DNA from 3 places in the Planococcus sp. TJ-301 genome. Region 3 is predicted to be linked to each of the others. Evidence: riboswitches for the same ligand, from Rfam matches in the RefSeq annotation. Region 3 holds a riboswitch; each other region holds the start of a gene.
The links. A riboswitch is a leader RNA that binds a small molecule or an ion and turns the genes downstream of it on or off. The one in region 3 is predicted to bind S-adenosylmethionine.

Region 1 (3,247 bases), on a different contig from region 3:
GAAACAAGCCGACATCAAAGCCGATCGGCCCGTAATAAGCGAATTCCGGATCGATGACCTTCGTTTCGCTGTCGCTGGCGAAGATACTGCCGGTATGGAGATCGCCGTGCAGCAGCGCTTCCGCTTCAGTCAAAAAACTAAACTTCAATTTCGCCGCTTCCAACTGAAGCGCTTTGTTAGCCCATAGCGCTTCCACAGCCTCTTTCAGCTCCGGCTCGAAATCATTGGTTTCATTATCAAAAAACGGGTCTGTAAAAATCAGGTCTTCGGTAATCTTGCACAGCTCCGGATTCGAGAAAGCCGCAGCGAGCTTTTTCTTTTCAAATGGGTGAAGCGCAAAATCCGATGTCTGGAACAAGGTGCGCGCCAAGTATTCGCCGATATCCGTCGAAAGCTGCGGATACGCCTTTCCGGCAATCAAGCCTTCGCGGGCAATCGTCAAATGCGACAAATCTTCCATGACCGTCAAAGCCAATACCGCATCCGTGGCATAAACAGCCGGCACCAGATTCGGCACGAATTCACCGTGTTTCCGAAGGGCATCTGCCTCGATCTGTGCGCGCTGCAACGTCAGAGGCCAGCTTTCGCCTACGACTTTCGCATATGGCAACGCCTGTTTCAAAATAACGCTCTTGCCGCTTTCCGGATCCGCCACGCGGAACACGTAATTCAAGTTGCCATCGCCGATTTCGTCGCATTGCAATGCTGCCCCAGCCGGGAATGGATAATGCGTTCTCGCAAGCTCAATGGCGGACTCTACTGTCAATTCTTCGTATTGTTTAGCTGCTGTTGCCATATGTCATCTACCTTTCGAATGCAAAATAAAAAGCCTCTTTCCCAAAAGAAAGAGGCTCAGAAATATAGATTCCATGCCTCTTATCTTTCAGAAATGTACATTTCTGATGGAATTAGCACCGTGCCTTGCGGGATTTTCATCCCGGCGCTGAAGCGCCCCTTCTCACGAAGGTATTACGGTCGGTTGCTGGGCGTCATAGGGCCAATTTCCCTCTGCCTGCTCTTGATAAGAGTTTTTGATGCGTATGTGTATGCTGTTTGAAAAGAATCCTATCATGGTTCAGAATTGAGTGTCAATAACTTTTTTCAATATTCCTTTTCATTTCCCTTTATTAAATTTAAAATCATTTCTTTATACTGTAAAACCAGAAGCGAAGTTTGCAGTCGTTTCAGAGAAATGATTTTTCGTTAACCAGCACTAAATCGGCTTTAACATAACGATAAAATTAGTTAACATGACTTGCATGAAAATTAACATGCACTGGCGAAGCGTTAACATGAACTATTTGAAATTTAACTGGCACTAGCCGAATCCAGCACTCTTCAACCGCAATTTACAGATAATTATTGACAGAAAGTTTTAATCGTGGAATAATCAGAATTACTTTGTATATCGAAACCAATTGAATACGCATTCTTATTCAGAGCAGGTGGAGGGACAAGCCCTATGACACCCGGCAACCGGTCCAGCAATGGACACGGTGCTAATTCTTGCAGCCCGTTTGACAGGCTGAGAAATAAGAAGTTGTTAAGCCCATTAACCTCTTCTTGTTTGAAGAGGTTTTTTTATGTTTTCAATCAATGTAAACGGAGTGTGGATAATTTGAGCAGATTGACAGCTACTTACCAGCTTTACGGAAAACCCGGCTCTTTCGAGAAAAAGGCGGAAGGCATCGCGCTTGGCTTGACGATCGGCTCGTGGACCGATTTGCCGTTGCTTGAGCAGGAGCAATTAAAACAGCATAAAGGCGAGGTGGTCTCGGTCACCGAGTTTGAAGATGCACCGCATCCCTTGAACCCTGGACTGATTCGTGCGGAAGCAAAAATCTCTTATCCGAGTGCGAATTTCTCGCCGGATTTGCCTGCCATCTTGACGACGGTGTTTGGAAAGCTGTCGCTCGACGGCGAAGTGAAGCTGCTCGATTTGGAGTTTGACGATGAACTGCTTGGGCATTTCCCCGGGCCGCAGTTCGGCATCGAAGGCGTCCGCGGTTTGATCGGCGTCCAAGACCGCCCGCTTGTGATGAGTATTTTCAAAGGCGTGATCGGCCGGGACTTGGAGTTTTTGAAAGCCCAGCTCCGGCAACAGGCACTTGGCGGCGTCGATCTTGTAAAAGACGATGAAATTCTTTTTGACAATCCGTTAACGCCATTTGAGCATCGCATTACAGCCGGTAAAGAAGTGCTGCAGAGCGTATTCGAAGAAACCGGCCACCGCACTTTGTATGCCGTAAACCTTTCGGGGCGCACATCCACTCTTAGAGACAAGGCGAAAAAAGCGGTGGAACTTGGAGCTGACGCGTTGCTGTTCAATGTCCATGCCTATGGGCTCGACGTTCTGCAGGAATTGGCGGAAGACACTGACATCCGGCTTCCGCTGATGGCTCATCCGGCATTCAGCGGCGCGTTCACTTCTTCTCCGACTTATGGGTTGTCGACAGCGCTGGCACTCGGCAAATTGACGCGCATCGCCGGAGCGGATTTCTCGTTATTCCCCTCCCCTTACGGAAGTGTTGCACTTGAAAAGAGCCAAGCCTTGGCGCTTGGCGAAGAGCTGGTGAAAGCAAGCGCGTTGAAACGCTCTTTCCCGGTGCCTTCAGCTGGCATTCATCCCGGCCTTGTGCCGCAGCTGTTCGAAGATTTCGGCACTGACAGCATCATTAACGCAGGCGGCGGCGTCCACGGCCATCCGGACGGCGCGGCAGGCGGCGGCAAAGCATTCCGCCAGGCAATTGACGCCGTACTTACTGGACAATCGCTTGCCGAAGCCTCAAAACAACATCATGAATTAAAAACAGCTTTGGATATATGGGGGTAACAACCATGAATAAAACGGTCATCTTCTGTGATTTTGACGGCACCATCACCAATTCAGACAACATCATCGCCATCCTCCAGCATTTTGAGCCGCCGGGATGGAATCCGATAAAAGACCAAATCCTGTCTCAGGAAATATCCATCCGCGACGGCGTTGCGCAAATGTTCTCGCTGCTGCCTGCAGCAAAAAAAGATGAAGTTATCAAGTTTGTCTTGGAACAGGCGCAAATCCGTGAAGGTTTCGCCGATTTCGTCGCTTATACGCGCGAACGCGAGATTCCTCTTTATGTTGTCAGCGGCGGCATTGACTTTTTTGTCCATCCGCTCATTAAACCGTTTGGCCCTTTTGCCGGCGTTTATTGCAACGAAGCGGATTTCTCGGGCGAGTCGATCCGCCTTGAATTTCCGCATGGCT
Region 2 (3,247 bases), on a different contig from region 3:
GGACAAAGGGCCAGTAGAGCCGCTGCATCCGCCCAGCACATTGAAAGTGATGACTTGGAATTTATCCGTATCTACGGCTTTCCCTGGCCCTGCCAGGCCTGCCCACCAGCCTGGGTTTTCCGCAGTGCCGACAGCCCATTGATCACCTGTCAAGGCATGGCATATAAGGACCACTGGGGCGCCTTGTTTCCCGCAGCGTTCATAGGCAAGTTCGACATTCGCAAGGATTACCCCCGACTCCAGGGCCAAAGATCCGATAGATACGCTAACCATTCCGCATTCCTCCTAAACGTTTTCTAAAACTGCAGCTTGTATGGCCTGCTCAAGGTCTGCAATCAAATCTTCCGGATTCTCAAGGCCGACCGACAAGCGAATCAATTCTTCCGTGACGCCCGATGACTCAAGTTCCTCTTTAGACAATTGCTGATGCGTTGTCGACGCCGGATGGATGATCAACGATTTGGCATCGCCGACGTTGGCGACATGTGACCACAATCCAACGCTATCAATCAATTTACGTCCAGCTTCACGTCCACCTTTAACACCGAAGTTGACGATCGATCCATATCCATCCTTCAAGTATTTCTGCGCCAATCCATGTGATGGATGATTTTCAAATCCGATATAATTGACCCATTCCACTTGTGGATGGTCTCTCAAATATTCCGCTATGGCCTGTGCGTTGCTGTTATGGCGCGGAATCCGCAGATGCAGCGTCTCCAAGCCCTGTAAAAATGCATGCGCGCTCTCCGCACTCAAAGACGGGCCAAAATCACGCAGCAGCTGAACGCGCAATTTCGTTGCAAAGGAAGCACCTTCTGCGTCGATTCCGTAACGTATGCCGTGGTAGCTTTCATCGGGTTCGGTATAGCTTGGGAATTTCGGGTTGTTCCAATTGAATTTCCCGCCATCGACAACTACGCCTCCGATTGTTGTACCATGGCCGCCAATCCATTTTGTTGCGGAGTGGATGACCACATCGGCTCCGAATTCGATCGGGTTGCTGCCATAAGGCGATGCAAACGTATTGTCAATCAATAACGGAATATCATTGTCATGTGCAATGTTGGCCACTTTTTCGACATCGAAGACATTCAGGCTCGGATTGCCGATAATTTCGCCAAACAGTGCTTTTGTTTTATCGGTGATGGCTCCACGGAAATTTTCCGGATCCTTGCCGTCGACGAACTTAACCGTAATACCGTATCTCGGCAATGTATTTGCAAAGAGGCTGTAAGTACCGCCGTACAAGTTGCTGTCCGCGACGATCTCATCGCCCGCTTCTGCTACATTCAGAATGGAGAAAGCGATAGCCGCCATCCCAGATGCCAGCGCCACAGCTGCAGTGCCGCCTTCGAGAAGCGCCACTCGCTGTTCAAATACGTCCACCGTCGGATTCATAATGCGTGAATAGATATTGCCGGCTTCTTTCAAGCCGAATAAATTCTGGGCATGCTCCGTATTCTTAAACACATAAGAAGTCGTTTTATAAATTGGCACCCCTCTTGAGCCTGTTACGGGATCAGGCTGCTGTCCACCATGCAATAAAAGCGTTTCCGGTTTAAAATTTGTCATTTCGTATTCCTCCTAAGGTTTTATGGATGGAAACCAAGGTTGAGGAGGGAACAGAAAAAGCCCTCTTCGATTAAGAAGAGGGCCGTCAAATACGGGTATACCTCCTCTCATCTGCCAGATCCCGTCGTACCGGATCTGTAGGATTTAGCACCTTTCCAAGCTGCGCTTGTTGGTTGCTGGGCATCACAGGGCCTATTCCCTCCGCCTCTCTTGATAAGAGTATTCAGATTTAGTTTTCCATCTTGTTGTGAAGTATAAAAAGAAAGGCCAGCAATGTCAAGAATAAAATTCAAATAATTTCGAAACCTTCCAGCATCGGTTGCGTTAAAATGAAGGGAAGGAGGAGAATACAGATGTTATTTTGGACAATTTCCGCACTCATATCAGGTTATATTATTGGTTCTTTGCATGGCTCGCTCATCCCTCAGCTGTTGACGGGCGTCAACATCAATAAAGAAGGCCTTAAAAACTCCGGAGCGTCGAACGCCGCAATTGTGCTTGGCTGGAAATTCGGCGCACTCGTCGCCGCCTTCGACATTATTAAAGGATTTGCTGCAGTGGCCGGATTTCGGCTGCTGCTCGACGCATCGGCGCTTTCGGATGGAACAGTCTGGACCTTGCTGTTCACCGTTGGCGCGGGCGTCGTTTGTGGCCACAACTTTCCCGTCTATATGAAGTTCAACGGCGGCAAAGGAACAGCACCGCTTATTGGCGTCATGCTGGCACTGGATTGGAAATTTGGAATTGCCGCCCTCCTATTATTGGTTGCCGTTTCACTCGCCACCGACTATCTCATCGCTGGCGTGCTGGTCCTTTACCTCATGCTTTTAGCTATCGCGATTTTTCCAGCTGAAGGATTTTGGCCACCAGCCTTTGCAATTCTGCTGTTTGCAATGGCGATCTGGAAGCATCTTGAAAATATTGCGCGCGTTCGGGAAGGCACCGAAAAAAAGGTTTCTGAAGTGCTGCGCAAAAAATCCGCCGGTTCTGCTTAACATAGGCTGGCAGAAATAAGTCCAAAAAATTTTTTGGAGTTTTAGTTGACTTTTACAACAGTCCCCTTTAAAGTAAGCATTACAAATCGAATACGTACATCACTTTCTTATCCAGAGAAACCGAGGGACAGGCCCTATGACGTTTCGGCAGCGGATTCGCTTCATGCGAAAACTGTGCTAATTCCTGCAAATGCATCCGTGCATTTGGAAGATGAGAACGAGATGGTTTCATGCCGAAGCCCTCTTTTTTTCTTATGGATTAAGAAAAAAAGAGGGCTTTTTATCGTTCACTTTTGGAAAGATTGATCTGTACCGAAGAGATTTGCATAGATACACTCAGCTTGAGGAGGCGCTTTTACATGATTCAATTCGAGGAGGTCACAAAAACCTACCAATCCGGAAAACAGGAAATCCACGCTTTGAATGGCATTGATTTGACGATTGAGACCGGAGAAATATACGGAGTCATCGGCTTCAGCGGCGCTGGGAAAAGTTCACTGATCCGCACAGTCAATCTATTGGAACGCCCGACTACCGGGCGAGTGCTGATTCACGGAAAAGATATCCTGGCCTTGTCAGGCAGTGAAATCCGTAAAACGCGAAAAGACATCGGTATGATTTTCCAGCATTTCAATCTGCTGAATTCCAAAACGGTCTACCATAACGTCGCTATGCCA
Region 3 (3,247 bases):
GCTACAGAATATAGAAAATGTCTCGCTCTGACTAGTTCCAATTCGATTTGGCCAATCTTTTGCTTAACATTCGGCAGCTCTATAATCGGACCGTTAAGACTATTCGGCGAGTATTCTTTTGCAAAACTGATGGCATAATCCTGCGCTGCCTGTGCAATGCCGAGGTAGCATGCTGGAATATGAAGCAGCCATCCAGCTGCCTGTTTTTTTCCAGGTTCGAGAATTTCGACTAATGAGTCTTCCTCAAGCTTGACGTTATTCAATATCAAATCATGGCTCCCTGTACCTTTCATGGCTATACTATCCCACGTTTCTTCGATCTCTACCCCTACTTTTGAGCGTGGGATGAGGAAAAATCCAATTTCACCTGTCTCTTCAATCGCAGCTGTTACGTTGAAATAATCCAATACGGGAGCCATTGTCGTAAACGTCTTCCTTCCATCGATAACCCAATGCCGTCCATCCTTTTTAGCTGTTGTAGAAGGTTTTCCTCCCCTTGTCGGACTTCCTGTTTGCTTTTCTGTCGCACAGTTATTGATCAATGTCACATTTTCTCTGATATCGTCAAATAGTTTTTTCAGCATAGACTCTTTCCATCTATTCTTTTCTCCCAGATCTTTAATGATTCCCATGTGCCAGCCGATGGACAATCCTGTGGATCCATCAGCCTTACTGATAACTTCTTGGTAGCGCAGCATCTCATATAATGAGATGCCTGCTCCTCCGTACTCCGCTGGAATCGTCAATAAAGGATAATGGATTGCTTTCAGTTCTTTAAAATTCTCAAATGGAAACCTTCCTTCAAGATCGTTTTCGGCTGCTCTTTCTGAGAATGAGGCAACCGTATGTGTCAGTAACTGCAAACGCTCTTCAAAGGTCTTATCTGCTGTGATATCCATGTACACTTCACCTTTCTTTTTCTAATACGGGTTCTTATTTATTGATCCCATTCCTCTGTTAAGATGAACCCGTCATATTGTTCATTCGACTCGATGTATTCCTTAAATTCCTCTGATTCATATGCTTCCTTCAAATCTCTCGCCCATTCTGTATCCTCGTTTTCTTCCTCAATCGTTACAACAATCCGGTGCTGCTCAGGTGTATCTTCAATCTTGAGGGCATCTGTAATTTTCCGGTCCGGAGCATTGGCAATATAATTGCCATTGACGACCCCAAAGTCAATGTCCTGCAGTGATACTAGAATTTGAGCAGGGTCTAATACTTTAATGTCAATGTCGTAATCGGCTGTTTCAACACCTTTTAGGTTGAAATCAGTCACCCCTGCATCAGACGAGACAGTCACCCATCCCAACTCCTCAAGAATACGCACCGCTCTTTCCTGGTTTACCGGATCATTCGGCACCCCTACGGTTGATCCGTCTTTCACTTCATCCAGGGATTGATGATGTTTAGAATATAATCCTTGAGGGGCACTCGGCACAAAAGCAATACCGGTCATATTCATGTTTAATTCATCATTCATCCCTTCCATATAAGCTGTACTCTGAAAAATACTCGCATCAATTGAACCTTCTTGCATTGCCGGATTCAACTGCATATTCTGAGAGAAGGTTGTCGTATCAACGGTGTACCCTTTCTCCTCTAAGATGGGCAAGATGCCTTCTTTGAATTGCTGCTCATAAGTGCCAACTCCGAAACCGACCCGCACTTCTTTCGTATCCCTTCCGGAAGCTTGATCATTGCCGCAGCCCGCTAATAATAGGGAAGCTGAAAGCCTCAACACACCAATTAAACGCTTTTTCATTTGCTATCTCTCCTTGTTTTTCATTATTTTACTCTGCCCCTGACAAATCTAAACCAGTTGCATATGCGGCAATTTTATAAACTGGAAATGATGTAAAACATTTCGGCGGTTCGATACCTTTTACTCCTCACTCTTCTCAATCCATTGAATAGAAAAAAGCCCCCTCTCCATAATTAAGAAGAGGGGCTCACGGTCCGGCTCTTCTCATCTTTCAAGTGCTGTCTAGGGCACCTGCTGGATTTGGCACAGTTACAAATCGGAATGTTCTCCAATTAGTTCCGCTGCCGAAGCTTCAAAGGGCCAGTCCCTCCACTTCTCTAGATAAGAATTTATGTATACTCGGAAATTTAATACCGAGTAATCTGATGTGATTAATACAATATCAGACGATCCATTTCATTACAACACATTTTCAGAAAATCATTTTAATATTTTATTCAACAGAATAGAAAAACTCCCTCTCACTTAGTGAGAGGGAGTTTTTCCGGAAGGGCTGATGATTTACATCATGCCGCCCATTGACTAGCGACAGATATAGGATGGGATGGCATACTAGAAAACCTATTATATAGAAGGTTTTCTTTTTTCTTATTTACAGAAAACTATACAAAGCTATTTTCAATGTTGCCGGAGTGTTGCCAGAATTAAAAGTAACGTCTTAATCTTGACCAAAATTACTTGTATTGATTGTTGGCAATAAAATTGCATCATGCGAGTCTAAACTACTCACCATCGATATAATACTCCGTACATAAGGATAGAGTATAGCAGTACCATTAACTGATAAGAACTGGTGTATTTGATCAATATCATCAAGATTATTAATTTCAAAATCTCCAATAACTTTGAGTGATATCTTAATATCGTTCTCTGTATTTTTTATACGAACAGTCAACTCAACTTTTCCTTCTTTAAAGTCTTCTGTGACTCCGTAATTTAGAGAAAGACTTAAATCCTTATCTTTTTGGTCTTCAAATTCTTCATCGAAATCCATTTCTTCTTTCGTAAAGACTAATTTCTCAATTGAATACCCTCTAAATGTGATAACTGGTTCCATTTTAATACTCCTTTAAAGAAATCGTTTAGAATTCAAGCCGCTAATGAGACTTCTTTTGATACATTCGTTGTTACTACATCCTTATTAATTATTGTATTCATAACTGCTGAAATTGTATGGTCGGCTGAATTTAAAAAAGTATGGTTAACTTCTACATTCAACTTAACATTTTGACGCAGCTTCTTTTCTTCAGCAATTTCTCCTGTTTGATTCTTAACATTTTTAGTTGAAGAAGGAAATAACATCTGACTATATATGCTATCAAATAAAAGCTCTTCCACTTTTTGCGTTTGATTTTTTTTCACCATAGCAAATTCTCTGTATTCTTGAACTTCGTTCATAAAACTACTTAGTTTTTCTTCATTTTCTTGCATAACCGGTTTTATAGCGGAATGAAAAATATCATTTAGTTTCATGAGTTGTTC

Region 1: another riboswitch for S-adenosylmethionine. It lies ahead of AC4EHJ_RS10395 (2,3-diketo-5-methylthiopentyl-1-phosphate enolase); the one in region 3 lies ahead of AC4EHJ_RS11070 (MetQ/NlpA family ABC transporter substrate-binding protein).
Region 2: another riboswitch for S-adenosylmethionine. It lies ahead of AC4EHJ_RS08150 (O-acetylhomoserine aminocarboxypropyltransferase/cysteine synthase family protein); the one in region 3 lies ahead of AC4EHJ_RS11070 (MetQ/NlpA family ABC transporter substrate-binding protein).

Annotation. Positions count from the first base shown of each region.
Region 1 covers NZ_JBZDOH010000001.1:2,126,561-2,129,807, forward strand. The annotation lists gene mtnK (S-methyl-5-thioribose kinase) at 1-796, opposite strand, end outside; SAM riboswitch class I at 874-1,028, opposite strand; SAM riboswitch class I at 1,430-1,539, shown strand; gene AC4EHJ_RS10395 (2,3-diketo-5-methylthiopentyl-1-phosphate enolase) at 1,619-2,833, shown strand; gene AC4EHJ_RS10400 (2-hydroxy-3-keto-5-methylthiopentenyl-1-phosphate phosphatase) at 2,839-3,247, shown strand, end outside.
Region 2 covers NZ_JBZDOH010000001.1:1,656,342-1,659,588, forward strand. The annotation lists gene metX (homoserine O-acetyltransferase MetX) at 1-273, opposite strand, end outside; gene AC4EHJ_RS08150 (O-acetylhomoserine aminocarboxypropyltransferase/cysteine synthase family protein) at 286-1,575, opposite strand; SAM riboswitch class I at 1,680-1,795, opposite strand; gene AC4EHJ_RS08155 (glycerol-3-phosphate acyltransferase) at 1,929-2,570, shown strand; SAM riboswitch class I at 2,675-2,788, shown strand; gene AC4EHJ_RS08160 (methionine ABC transporter ATP-binding protein) at 2,930-3,247, shown strand, end outside.
Region 3 covers NZ_JBZDOH010000002.1:20,646-23,892, reverse strand. The annotation lists gene AC4EHJ_RS11075 (acyl-CoA dehydrogenase family protein) at 1-899, opposite strand, end outside; gene AC4EHJ_RS11070 (MetQ/NlpA family ABC transporter substrate-binding protein) at 938-1,765, opposite strand; SAM riboswitch class I at 1,967-2,093, opposite strand; gene AC4EHJ_RS11065 (protein-export chaperone SecB) at 2,424-2,822, opposite strand; gene AC4EHJ_RS11060 (hypothetical protein) at 2,855-3,247, opposite strand, start outside.